Regions from separate parts of the Pseudoalteromonas sp. SR43-5 genome, predicted to be linked through region 2. Evidence: predicted binding sites of a transcription regulator. Region 2 holds the regulator's gene; the other holds the start of a gene.
What was found. The regulator LexA, encoded in region 2, represses DNA repair genes until DNA is damaged. The targets are predictions, from matches to a motif close to TACTGTATNNNNATACAGTA.
Positions count from the first base shown of each region.

Region 1: uvrD (DNA helicase II) is a predicted target of LexA. The motif match lies at 2,576-2,595, and genes of this name have one in related genera.

Region 1 is NZ_JACJEA010000012.1:113,235-119,627, reverse strand. It holds gene H5090_RS09340 (GNAT family N-acetyltransferase) at 1-368, opposite strand, end outside; gene uvrD (DNA helicase II) at 346-2,511, opposite strand; gene H5090_RS09330 (hypothetical protein) at 2,815-3,039, shown strand; gene H5090_RS09325 (YacL family protein) at 3,156-3,524, shown strand; gene H5090_RS09320 (dUTP diphosphatase) at 3,605-4,228, shown strand; gene yrfG (GMP/IMP nucleotidase) at 4,244-4,891, opposite strand; gene nudE (ADP compounds hydrolase NudE) at 4,953-5,525, shown strand; gene cysQ (3'(2'),5'-bisphosphate nucleotidase CysQ) at 5,518-6,321, shown strand.
Region 2 is NZ_JACJEA010000019.1:79,785-86,177, forward strand. It holds gene H5090_RS12750 (cytochrome c oxidase subunit 3) at 1-359, opposite strand, end outside; gene H5090_RS12755 (cytochrome c oxidase assembly protein) at 395-925, opposite strand; gene ctaD (cytochrome c oxidase subunit I) at 925-2,517, opposite strand; gene coxB (cytochrome c oxidase subunit II) at 2,517-3,659, opposite strand; gene lexA (transcriptional repressor LexA) at 4,144-4,761, opposite strand; gene H5090_RS12775 (PaaI family thioesterase) at 4,929-5,369, shown strand; gene H5090_RS12780 (hypothetical protein) at 5,370-5,750, opposite strand; gene H5090_RS12785 (hypothetical protein) at 6,064-6,393, shown strand, end outside.

The DNA.
Region 1 (6,393 bases), on a different contig from region 2:
CTTAATGCGGGATCTTGCCAAGAGGCTAAATCATCTAGTTCAGGCAGTAATAAAAACAGTATACCGCCTGCTTTAACGGTGCCGGCAAGTGCTGCAAGTTTATCAGGGTGCAAACCACTAAAACCATCGTAAACAGCATGAGCAAATTCTTGCCCTAAAATTTGGTGAGTGCGAGTAGGCCAGTACGAATTTTTAATCGCGCACCGCTTTGATACAACAAGTGTATTGTCGTTATTTATTAATGAGTTAAGTATTTCATAACACCAAGCTGGGCTGCCCGTAATCAACACTAGCTGACGATGATACGCGCCAGCTAATTGTTGCTCTAACTCATTTAGGTGTGCTTTATACCGCTTGTAATCGTGCATAGGCCGTTACTAACCATTTACTACCAAGGTCGTCAAAGTTAACTTGTACGCGAGATTGCGCGCCACTGCCTTCGTAATTAAGTACGGTACCAATACCAAACTTAGCATGCAAAACTCGTTGTCCTAAGTTAAAGCCACTGTCTTCAAATGCGGCATGGCTAACTGATGCGCTAAAACGCCCAGCGGCAGGTGGGCGAGAAACCTGTGTTTTAATACGGATTTCTTCTACGCAGTCTTCAGGGATTTCGCGTAAAAAGCGAGATGGGCTATGGTATTTTTCTTGCCCGTATAAACGGCGACTCTCAGCATGGCTAATATATAACTTATCCATTGCTCGTGTCATGCCTACATAACAAAGGCGGCGCTCTTCTTCTAAGCGACCCGACTCTTCGTTGCTTTGCTGAGAAGGGAACATGCCTTCTTCTACGCCTACCATAAACACTAGCGGAAACTCTAAGCCTTTAGCTGAGTGAAGCGTCATCATTTGTACGGCGTCTTCGTGTTCTTCTGCTTGTCCTTCACCTGACTCAAGTGACGTATGGGCTAAAAAGCCTTGTAAAGGTGAGCTGTACTCTTCGTCTTCAGGCAGCTCATACTGATCACAAGCGCTAATTAGCTCTTCTAAGTTTTCTACGCGAGCACGGCCTTTTTCACCTTTTTCGGCTTGGTACATTGCCATCAAGCCTGAGGTTTGAATTGTGTACTTGGCTTGCTCATGCAAAGTTAGATCGCTAATTTTATCTTCTATTTGTTCAACGAGTTCTACAAACTTACTTACTGCACCAGAAGCACGACCAGATAAATGCTGTTGTTCTACAATTGCTTTTGCGGCATACCAAAGCGGTAACGATTCTGCTCGTGCACAATCGCGTATATGGCTCAATGTTTTATCGCCAATACCGCGTGCTGGCGTATTAATTACACGCTCAAACGCGGCATCGTCTTGACGATTACCTACTAGGCGTAAGTACGACAACGCATCTTTAATTTCTTGTCGTTCGAAGAATCGCATACCCCCATAAATACGGTATTTTAAGCCTTCTTGCAGCATAGCCTCCTCGAGTACACGAGATTGCGCGTTACTACGGTATAAAATTGCGGCATCTTGCAGGGCATTACCTGCATTTAACCAGCTTCGTAGTTTGCTACTTACAAAGCGTGCTTCGTCTAACTCATTAAATGCCGCATAAATAGAAATTGGCTCGCCGTCGTTACCGTCGGTCCACAAGCTTTTACCCATACGCTCTGAGTTATTTTGAATTAATGCATTAGACGCTTTCAAAATAGTTGCTGTTGAACGGTAGTTTTGTTCAAGACGAATGGTTTCTGCGCTAAAGTCAGTTAAAAATCGTTTAATATTTTCGATTTTAGCACCGCGCCAACCGTAAATACTTTGGTCATCGTCGCCTACAATCATGATACTGCTTGTATCGCCTGCAAGTAACTTTAACCAAGCATATTGAATGGTATTTGTATCTTGGAACTCGTCTACGAGCATATGTGCAAAGCGTTGCTGATAATGACGCAGTAACGTTGGGTTATTTTTTAACACTTCGTAGCTGCGTAGTAATATTTCGGCAAAATCTACTAGGCCTGCTCTATCACAGGCCTCTTGGTAGGCGGCGTAAACACGCAGCATCATTTGCTCGTTAATATCGTATGCTTGAATATCTTTAGGGCGAAGTGCTTCATCTTTTTTAGCGCTGATGTACCAGCCAAATTGTTTGGCGGGCCATTTTTTATCATCGATATTCATCGATTTTAATAAGCGCTTGATCATCCGAAGTTGATCGTCAGAGTCTAAAATTTGAAAGGCTTCTGGTAAGTTAGCTTCACGGTGATGAGCACGTAAAATACGATGCGACAAACCATGGAACGTACCAATCCACATACCACCTACAGGGGCTTTTAGTGTTTCTTCAACGCGGCTGCGCATTTCTTTAGCCGCTTTATTAGTAAAGGTTACGGCAAAAATACTGTAAGCAGATGCTTGCTCAACTTGCATAAGCCACGCAATGCGATGAACTAACACTCGTGTTTTACCAGACCCAGCACCTGCTAATACCAGCATGTTTTGTAGTGGGGCTGCAACGGCATCGCGTTGTTTGTCATTTAAGCCATCGAGTAATTGTGAAACGTCCATCGTTACGCCTTTTTAATCAATATTGTGGGCAGTATAACAGGTGTTTTTGTTAGGCTAAATAAAATACTGTTTTTATAAACAGCTATTTATAAAATAGCCTTAAAAACGAGTAACTTGATAATTTTTTGAACAAACAAAAAAGCGTAAAAGCATAACAAAAATTGCTAATTTGACCTAAAGTTAGCAAAATTTACTAACTCTCTAAATCTAGACTAATTTAACTATTTGATTTGTAAGCTTTAATAAATTGGCATAGAGTGTGTAAGTAAATAATTATAAAATCAAATAAATACAGAGGTTAGTATGGCAGATCAAGGTTCTGGCGGTAACGTAATCGCAGCATTATGTAATATATTTTTTCCTGGTTTAGGGCAGTTAGTGCAAGGGCGTATTTTAGCGGCTATATTTTTTGCACTCGCTATTATAATAAGTTACGCACTAATTTATGTGCTTGTAGGTTTTGTACTAGTGCCTATTATTTACTTATGGTCGATTATTGACGCAGCGCGTTATAGATCGCGAAGTTAACTGCTTTAAAGTTGAATAAAATAGCGCCCTTGTGGCGCTATTTTACTTTATATGTCCTGTGGTTTGCGGGCGTTTACGTATATAATTACGCAATTAAAGATTTACAGGCAAATCCTATGGAATATCAATTTATTCGCGACCCTATTAGTGGGCTACGTATTAAAATAAGTAGTGAACACGCTATTATTGGTCGCTGGCTAAACGAAGAAATAGGCAAAGACAAAGTAGCTATGGTTCAAGCGCTTATTGCATCGGTGAGTTCAAGCTATGAGCCGCTAACGCTAAAAGGCCAAGAAATAGATTTAATATTAACCAAAGACGAAGCACTATTTGAAGCCCATGCGCTTCATCAAGACAGTGAAGACCTAATAGCGTATCAAGATGACGATTTAGCGCTTGAAGAAAATGGTTTAAGTAGTGGTTGTGGCTTTGAAGATTTCATTGATTTAATTGATTCATGGGCTGAATTTAGCGGCTCAAAGTAAACTACATATTAAGATAGTGCTGATGCGTTAAGCTTCCTTTATCTGTACTATTACACTAATCAAAAACGACAGGAATGAATATGTCTGCCAATTTAAACAAGCTAGTAGTTATGCTAGAAATGCAAAATGCCATGAACACTAAAGTACATGAGCAATGGTTTACTCAAGGATTCGAATGGTACCGCGCTATTTGGGTTGAGTGCGCTGAAATGCTGGATCATCATGGTTGGAAGTGGTGGAAAAAACAAACACCAGATACTGAACAAGTTATTTTAGAGTTGGTTGATATTTTTCATTTTGGTCTATCGCTTAGAATTGACGGCAAAACTAGCTACGAAGACTTAGCAAAGCAACTTGAAGCTGAGCTTAGTAATGCTCAACAAGCGGATGACTTTAAACAAACGCTAGAAATATTAGCGGCTTCCGCCGTTGCAGATAAAACGTTTAATGCCGCTGCCTTTGCCGGCTGTATGGCGCAAATGGGTATGGATATTGATGATTTATATCGCGGCTACGTAGGTAAAAACACGTTAAACTTTTTCCGTCAAGATCATGGCTACAAAGACGGTAGCTACATTAAAGAGTGGAACGGGCAAGAAGATAACGAGCATTTAGTTGAAGTAGTTAAAAGCCTTGATACAGAACATGCAGATTTTGCAAAGTTAGTGTACCAAGGCCTTGAAGCGCGTTACCCAAAAATCTAGCCCACGTAAACTGAGTTAAATAATCTTACGATAGTCGGTAACACTCAGGTAATCGGCTATTTCGTTATGTGGTTGTTGGCTATCAGGGTTAGCAACTGCAAGTAAGTGCTCGATGCCGTATTCTCGTGCGGCATTTAATACCGGCACACTGTCATCTACAAACAAAGTGCGCTGCTTATTAAACCCTAAGTCTTTTTGTACTTGGTGCCACAAACTTTGCTGCTCTTTACTTACTCCATATTCATGAGTAGACACTACACCATCTAGGTAGTTATCAATCGCTGTATGCTCAAATTTCAGCATGACACTCTCAGGGTGGGCGTTGGTAAGTAAAATTAACTCTTTGCCTGCTTTTTTAAGCTCGGTTAAAAAATGAGGTACGTCTTCGCGCATTTTAATTAAATGCTGAGACTCTCGTTTAAGCTCCATTATAGGCAAGTTTAATTGCTGCTCCCAATAATTTAAACAATACCACTGTATTTGACCGCTCACAGCTTGATAGCGTTTTAAAATATCTGCTTTAGCTGCATCTAGGCTAATGCCTCTAGCTAATGCGTGTTGCGCAGGGATAACGTTAAGCCAAAAATGACTGTCGTAATGTAAATCGAGTAATGTTCCATCCATGTCGAGCAAAACGGTATCGATTTTTGACCAATTTAACATAGGAATTTCAACTTATAAGGTTTATTATTGAACTAACTGCCATGATAGCAAATTAACGCCAATGACACAGAAAAAGCACCCAACACCACCACAAATCCTCAGTAACAATGTTGTTGCTAAAAGTCGCCTGTTTACTGTGGAGTCTTTAGAGTTAAAGTTTTCTAATAACGAAGAGCGCCAGTATGAGCGAATTCGCGGCGGTGGCCGGGGAGCAGTGATGATTGTTCCGTTAAGTGCAGATAATGAGTTACTACTTGTACGTGAATACTGTGCGGGTACAAACAATTACCAGTTAGGTTTTCCTAAAGGCTTAATTGATCCGGGCGAAACCCCAGGGCAAGCTGCTAACAGAGAACTTAAAGAAGAAATTGGCTTTGGTGCTGAGTATTTTAAACCATTAAGAACAGTAACAATGGCGCCGAGTTACTTTAATGCCACTATGCATATTTTATTTGCTAAGCAATTATACCCTCAAACCCTTATTGGTGACGAACCAGAGCCGCTAGTTGTTGTTAAGTGGCCATTAACTCAGTGGCAGTCATTATTAGACCAAGAAGATTTTACCGAAGCACGCAGTGTTGCAGCTTTGCTATTATTAGATAAGTATTTAGCGTCTGGAGCTGCCGATGAATAAATTAATCGAACCGTGCATTGAATTAGCTGAGCGTGCTGGCGATGCAATTATGGCCATTTATAAAAAAGGCGATATTGGCCAACAAGAGAAATCAGATAATACGCCTGTTACCAAAGCTGATTTAGCAGCAAATGACGTACTGGTTGCTGGATTAAAAGCACTTGCACCCGATATCCCAATTATGTCGGAAGAAACACCTATACCAGCACTCGCCGACAGACAAGATTGGCAGCGTTATTGGTTGCTCGATCCGATGGATGGTACAGGCGAATTTATTTTAGAAAGTGGCGACTTTGCAGTAAACATTGCATTGATTGAAAATAATCACCCTGTGCTTGGCGTTATTCATTGGCCTGCAAAAGGTGTGACTTATTTTGCTACTGCTAAAAATGGTGCCTTTAAACGTGAAAACTCAATTGATAAGCAAATATCTGTAGCGCCGCCAGAGAGCTTGACGCTTGCAGTGAGCCGCCGCCAAAAAATAGAAGCGGTGAGTCAGTATTTAAATAGTCAGTTTACAACGATTGCTATTGGTTCGTGTTCTTTAAAAGCCTGTACTGTTGCAGAGGGCAAAGCAGATTGTTTTTTAAGAATTGGTCCAACGGGAGAGTGGGATACAGGTGCTTCACAAGTTATTGTTGAAGAAGCCGGTGGTTGTATTACGGATGCAGAATTTAATCCGCTAACGTACAACCAACGAGAGAGTACTGAGAACCCTGACTTTATAGTGATGGGACATCCCGACTGGGAATGGCAAAAAATGATTAATCCACATCAAAGATTGATCGCAGAGTAGTAATTTGATTGCTTTTTGTTCGGTTGAACAACTTTAATTAGTTTAGGTCTTGCATTAAATGTTTATTCCTAT
Region 2 (6,393 bases):
GCACCTCCAAGCCAAGGTACCGACAATACCCGTGCATAAAAAAGCGCACCAAAAAAGGCCATAAAAAACATAACTTCAGAAAAAATAAACCAGCTCATACCTTGTCTAAAAGAGCGATCCATTTGTGCTGAGTACAAACCTTGGTCCGATTCACTAATTACATTTTTAAACCAGCTAAACAACATATACACAAGTACAGCAATACCGGCATAAAGCAGATAAACCCCGCTACCACCTTCTTTACCTACACTCATAACTGTTAAGCCTGCCCCTACTGCAATAAAAAACAATGCAACAGCACCTACAATAGGCCACGGACTTTGCTCAGGTACGTAATAATGCTCATATTCTTGATTCATTTTATTTACTCCTAGTTTCACACTAGTTTAAAAAGCTAGTTATTACTTGCCACCAGCTGTTCACTAATATCAAATACGGTATAAGATAAAGTTAATTCTTCAATGTCGCTTGGCAATGCGGTATCAACATAAAAAAGTAATTTAAATTCAAGCTCTTCCCCTGCTTTTAGAGGTTGCTGATCAAAGCAAAAACAGGCTATTTTATGTAAATACTTTGCCGCTTTACCTGGTGAGACTGATGGTACAGCCTGCATTACTTTATCTAGATTGCTGTTATTTTTAGCACTAAACATTACTTCACGCATTGCACCGGGTTTTACCACTACACTGTATTCTTTTGATTTAACTTCAAACGGTGCACCACTTTGTGCGTGACTAGTAAAGCTAACGCCAACTTCTCGGTTTTGTACTATTTGTGTACTTTGCTCTGCTTGCTCAAGCGAAGGCTTTCCATTAAGCCCTGTTACATCACAAAACACGTCATACAAAGGTACTAAAGCAAAGGCAAAGGCAAACATGCCTATGCAAATAAGTACCAAACGTTTGAGTAGCGGTGCGTGTGTCATTACTTAATAACCGGCGGCGTAGAAAAAGTATGATATGGCGCTGGAGAGTCAACTTCCCACTCAAGGCCTTCTGCCCCTTCCCATACTTTTGCAGGCACTTTATCACCGCCACGCGCGCATTTAATTACCACAGCTACAAACAACAATTGCGATAAACCAAAGGCAAACCCACCAATACTTATGATTGCGTTAAAGTCGGCAAATTGAAGAGCGTAATCGGGAATTCGACGCGGCATACCAGCAAGCCCTACAAAATGCATAGGAAAAAACAGTACGTTCACGCTCACCAGCGATAGCCAAAAATGCCATTTAGCCAATGTGATATTAAACATATTGCCCGTCCACTTGGGCAGCCAGTAATAAGCCCCCGCCATTATCGAAAATACAGCCCCTGTTACTAATACATAATGAAAGTGCGCCACTACAAAATAAGTATCGTGATATTGAAAATCAGCAGGTGTAATTGCCAGCATCAATCCCGAAAAACCACCCAAGGTAAACAGCACAATAAACGCAATACTAAAAAGCATTGGCACTTCAAAAGTTATTGAGCCTTTCCACATTGTGGCAACCCAATTAAATACTTTTACTCCTGTAGGTACCGATATAAGCATGGTCGCGTACATAAAAAACAACTCGCCAGCGACCGGCATCCCAGTGGTAAACATATGATGAGCCCATACAATAAAGCTCAATAGTGCTATGGAGGATGTGGCGTATACCATTGAGGCATAGCCAAAAAGTTTTTTACGAGAAAAGGTAGGTACTATTGTAGATATAATGCCAAAGGCAGGAAGAATCATAATGTATACTTCGGGGTGACCAAAAAACCAAAAAATGTGTTGGAACATCACCGGGTCGCCACCGCCTGCGGCATCAAAAAAGCTGGTCGCAAAATACTTATCGGTAAGTACCATAGTGACAGCCCCTGCAAGCACTGGCATTACGGCTATTAATAAAAAGGCAGTAATTAACCACGTCCATACAAATAAGGGCAACTTCATCCATGTCATGCCTGGGGCACGTAAGTTCACTATGGTTACAATCACATTGATTGCGCCCATTATTGAGCTAATTCCCATAATATGTACGGCAAATACAAACAATGCAGTATTATCATTACTGTATGTTGTGGACAGTGGTGCATAAAAAGTCCAACCAAATGCAGGCCCCCCACCAGGCATAAATAACGATGCCAATAGGATTAAAAACGCAAACGGTAAAATCCAAAAGCTCCAGTTATTCATTCTTGGCAATGCCATATCTGGCGCGCCAATCATGAGTGGTATCATCCAGTTAGCAAGGCCTGTAAAGGCGGGCATAACCGCACCAAACACCATAATTAAACCATGCACTGTGGTCATTTGATTAAAAAAGTGAGGGTCGACCAACTGTAAACCTGGTTGAAATAATTCAGCTCTGATCACCATGGCCATTGCGCCACCAATTAAGAACATGGTCAGCGAAAAAATTAAATATAAACTACCTATATCTTTATGATTAGTTGTGTAAAGCCAGCGTTTAAAACCTTTAGCTGGGTGATGAGCATGATGAGCTTCATTGGCGTTAGGTTGTTCTACTATGCTACTCATTAGTTCGCCTCCACTTTGGCATCAAGTGCTGTCTGTATTTGACTCGGTTGAATAACATCACCCGTATCATTACCCCACGCATTACGTTTATAAGTAATAACCGCAGCTAATTGCTTTATAGATAACTGCTTGGCAAAAGCTTGCATTGCCGTACCGGGTCGTCCATGGATAACTACATCAATGTGATCTTTTATATCGCCAAGCACTATCGGGCTGCCTTTAAGTGCAGGAAATACGCCCGGTAACCCCATGCCAGTAGGTTGATGACATGCAGCACAATTAGCCATATATACTTGTTCGCCTAAAGTCATTAATTCTTCTTTTGGGAGGGTTTTATCAAGTAATGCGGCATCTGCTAATGCTGCTTTTTGTTTAGCCTGCTTTGCATCTGCAAGCCATGTTTTAAAATCAGCCTCAGATTTAGCGACCACCACAACGGGCATAAAGCCATGGTCTTTACCACACAACTCAGCACATTGGCCTCGGTAAGTACCTTCTTCGTTTATGTTCGTCCATGTTTCGTTTATAAAGCCGGGGTTAGCATCTTTTTTAACTGCAAAATCAGGTACCCACCAAGAGTGAATAACATCGTCAGAAGTCATTAAAAATCGTACTTTTTGATTTATTGGCAGTACAAGAGGCTTATCAACCTCAAGTAAGTAGTTAGGATTTTTATCTGCAAGATTCGCGATTTCATCTTGCGGGGTAGATAAAATAGAGTAGAACTCTACATCTTCACCCATATATTCATAATGCCATTTCCATTGCGAACCCGTAATTTTAATAGTGAGATCAGCTTTGCTGGCATCTTCCATTGCAATTAGGGTTTTAGTGGCTGGTACTGCCATAGCAATTAAAATAACAAACGGAATTGCAGTCCAAAGTATTTCTACTTTAGTGCTTTCGTGAAATTGGGCAGGTACAGCCCCTTTAGATTTACGGTGATGAATAAGTGCCCAAAACATAATTGCGAACACTATCACCCCAATCACACAACATATTATAAATATGGTCATGTGCAGCTGATATACATTATTGCTTATATCGGTTACGCCTTTGCGCATATTGTATTGGCTGTTAGCCAAAACTGGGTGCGAAAAAACACATAATATAAGCCACAAGGTAGAGGTCAGTTTACCCATGTGACGGCTCCTTTGATGCTATTGCGAATGCAAAGCGAAGAGGCATACGGCTTAAACGCCAATTCGTTATTTTTATTTTTTTAGCCAATCTTATTTAATATTGATTGGTTTTGCTGCGCCAACAACGAGTTTGTGTATATTGTGTGTTCTCAAAACTAAAAAGCTGTGAGTTATTATTAGCTCAGCACATTAACAATTAGCTAAAAAACGAACAACAAGCAAGTTTTAGTATAAAAAACAATCAGGTGATATTGAATAATTAATAAAAAATCGGTAATCAACTGGGCAACAGGAAGTTCAAAATATGAGCAAAACAAAGGGGTTTAACGCATTCGGAGGGGGAAAATATAAGTGCAAAAAAGTTTACAGCTTAAATAGTCAGTGGGCTGTTTACGCCCTTTTTTTAGTACAAATTTTAAAACAAAAATGCGTACTAATTAGTACGCATTTATAAAACTGCTTGTTTAAAAGCTATTTTTAATAGTCACATCCAATCAGCGTTTCTTATAACGCCAACGGCTAAGCCTTCAATATTAAAAGACTCATTCTCAAGATCTACTTCAATAGAGTCAAAATCGTCGTTTTCAGCATGAAGTAATACTTTACGACCCGCTTTCTCAAGACGTTTTACAGTTACGTCTTCGTCTAGGCGAGCAACAACAACTTGTCCATTTTCAGCGGTTTGAGTACGATGTACAGCAAGTAAATCACCATCCATAATACCAATATCTTTCATGCTCATACCGTTAACGCGTAGTAAAAAATCTGCAGCCGGTTTAAACATTAATGGATCGATTTTGCAGTGACTTTCAACGTGCTCTTGCGCCAAAATAGGTGAACCAGCAGCAACACGCCCTATAAGCGGTAAACCTAATTGTTCTGGCTCTTCTTCTTCAATTAATTGAATACCACGGCTTGCACCTGGTTTCATTTTAATTGCGCCTTTTTTAGCAAGTGCTTTTAAATGTTCTTCAGCAGCATTGGCACTTTTAAAACCTAATGTTTGCGCTATTTCAGCACGTGTAGGAGGCATACCAGTGTCTTTAATAAAAACTTTAATTAGTTCGAGTATTTGAGCTTGGCGGTTCGTTAATGGTCGCATACAACTGGTTTTCCATACAGTACATTTAACTGTGAGTATATACAGTTAAATAAAAATCGCAAATTTAAATTAAGCCTTAAAATAGCTAAAGTAATTTCACTTGTGTACATTTTAGGGATATAACTAAAGCTAAGTTTATAAATGATTAAAAATGCAAAGGAGACATTATGAGTATTTGGTACCAGCCCATCACCTTAGAGCTGTGCAAGCAGTTAGAACAAGGCATTAATGGCCAAGGAACATTAATGAAAACTATGGGGATAGAAGTCACAGAAATTGGCGATGATTATTTGGTTGCCACAATGCCGGCAATTCCTGAGCATCATAACCCAATGGGGATGGTTCACGGCGGTGCTAACGTTGTACTTGCCGAAACAGTTGCCAGCTATGCCGCTAACTTTGTTGTCGATTTTACTAAATTTTACTGTGTAGGACAGGAGATTAGCGCAAGTCATTTAAAAGCATCTCGCAACGGCACTTTAACAGCAACGGCAAGAGCGTTTCATATTGGCAAACGTAGTTCAGTGTGGGAAATAAAAATTACAAATAGCCGCAATGAGCTGTGCTGCGTATCAAAAATGACCGCAGCAGTCGTAGAGCGAAGATAGTTACTTTTCGATTGGGTAAATGGTAATTTCCATACCCGCACCAATCGCAGATATACGCAATAATGTATCTGCATCTAAGGCTTGATTAAAGCACTTAGGAGAAGTCCCTGATTCAAAACCAATATCAAACGTTCTACGTGAACAGCTTAACCATTGCTTTAGCGCGTTACGCGAACACGATTCAATAAGCTCACATATATGGTTTATGGCTTTATCAGGTGTGCTCACCTCACCTGTAGCTTCAATACGCGCTAGTTGACGGTATTCGTCTTTGTCATAATGTAAAATCGTCGCGACTTTTTTCAAGTCCGCCACTAGCAAACTAATATCTTGCTTTGATTCAAGCTCAAGATCTACATTTAAAAATTGAATTTCCGACATCGTTTCGTATTTATCCTCTAATAATTTCATTGCAAACTTTAACGCAGTTTTACCGTTATACCAAATCAACTATGCCCTAATAACCACTTTATATGGATATTTCGCAGCTTTTAAGTATTTTTTAGCATTTAAAGCTAGCTGGATATCAAACATCCAGCTCAATTAAACAGATAAGTCATGTTAGGAATTTAAGTGTAATCTTTTTTATTTTTAAATGATTACAGTAAGCTATAGTTTAAACTGCGACAAAATGTCGCAGTAACTTATCCCATTAATGTAATAAACTAGCCTCTAAAAATAATAAGACTAAAACATGAATAAAAAAATATTTAAACATGCTCGCAAGTTCCATAAATGGTTAGGATATTTATTAGCACTACAAATTTTAGCATGGTTACTAGGTGGTTTAATTATGAGTGCAATCCCTCTTGATAAAGTTCATGGGGAGCATCTTGCAACACGTACTCTTAATAACCCATTTACGCAGGCTGATTATGTTGCCTCCCTTGACGATATTGCCTCTCAGGTGGTTAATCCAACACAAATAATTTTTGAGAACTTCTTAACTACACCACTTATTACTGTCTTTAGTAATAACGAGCAGCAAAGCTTCAATGGAATAACAGGCCGACCATTTGAACCG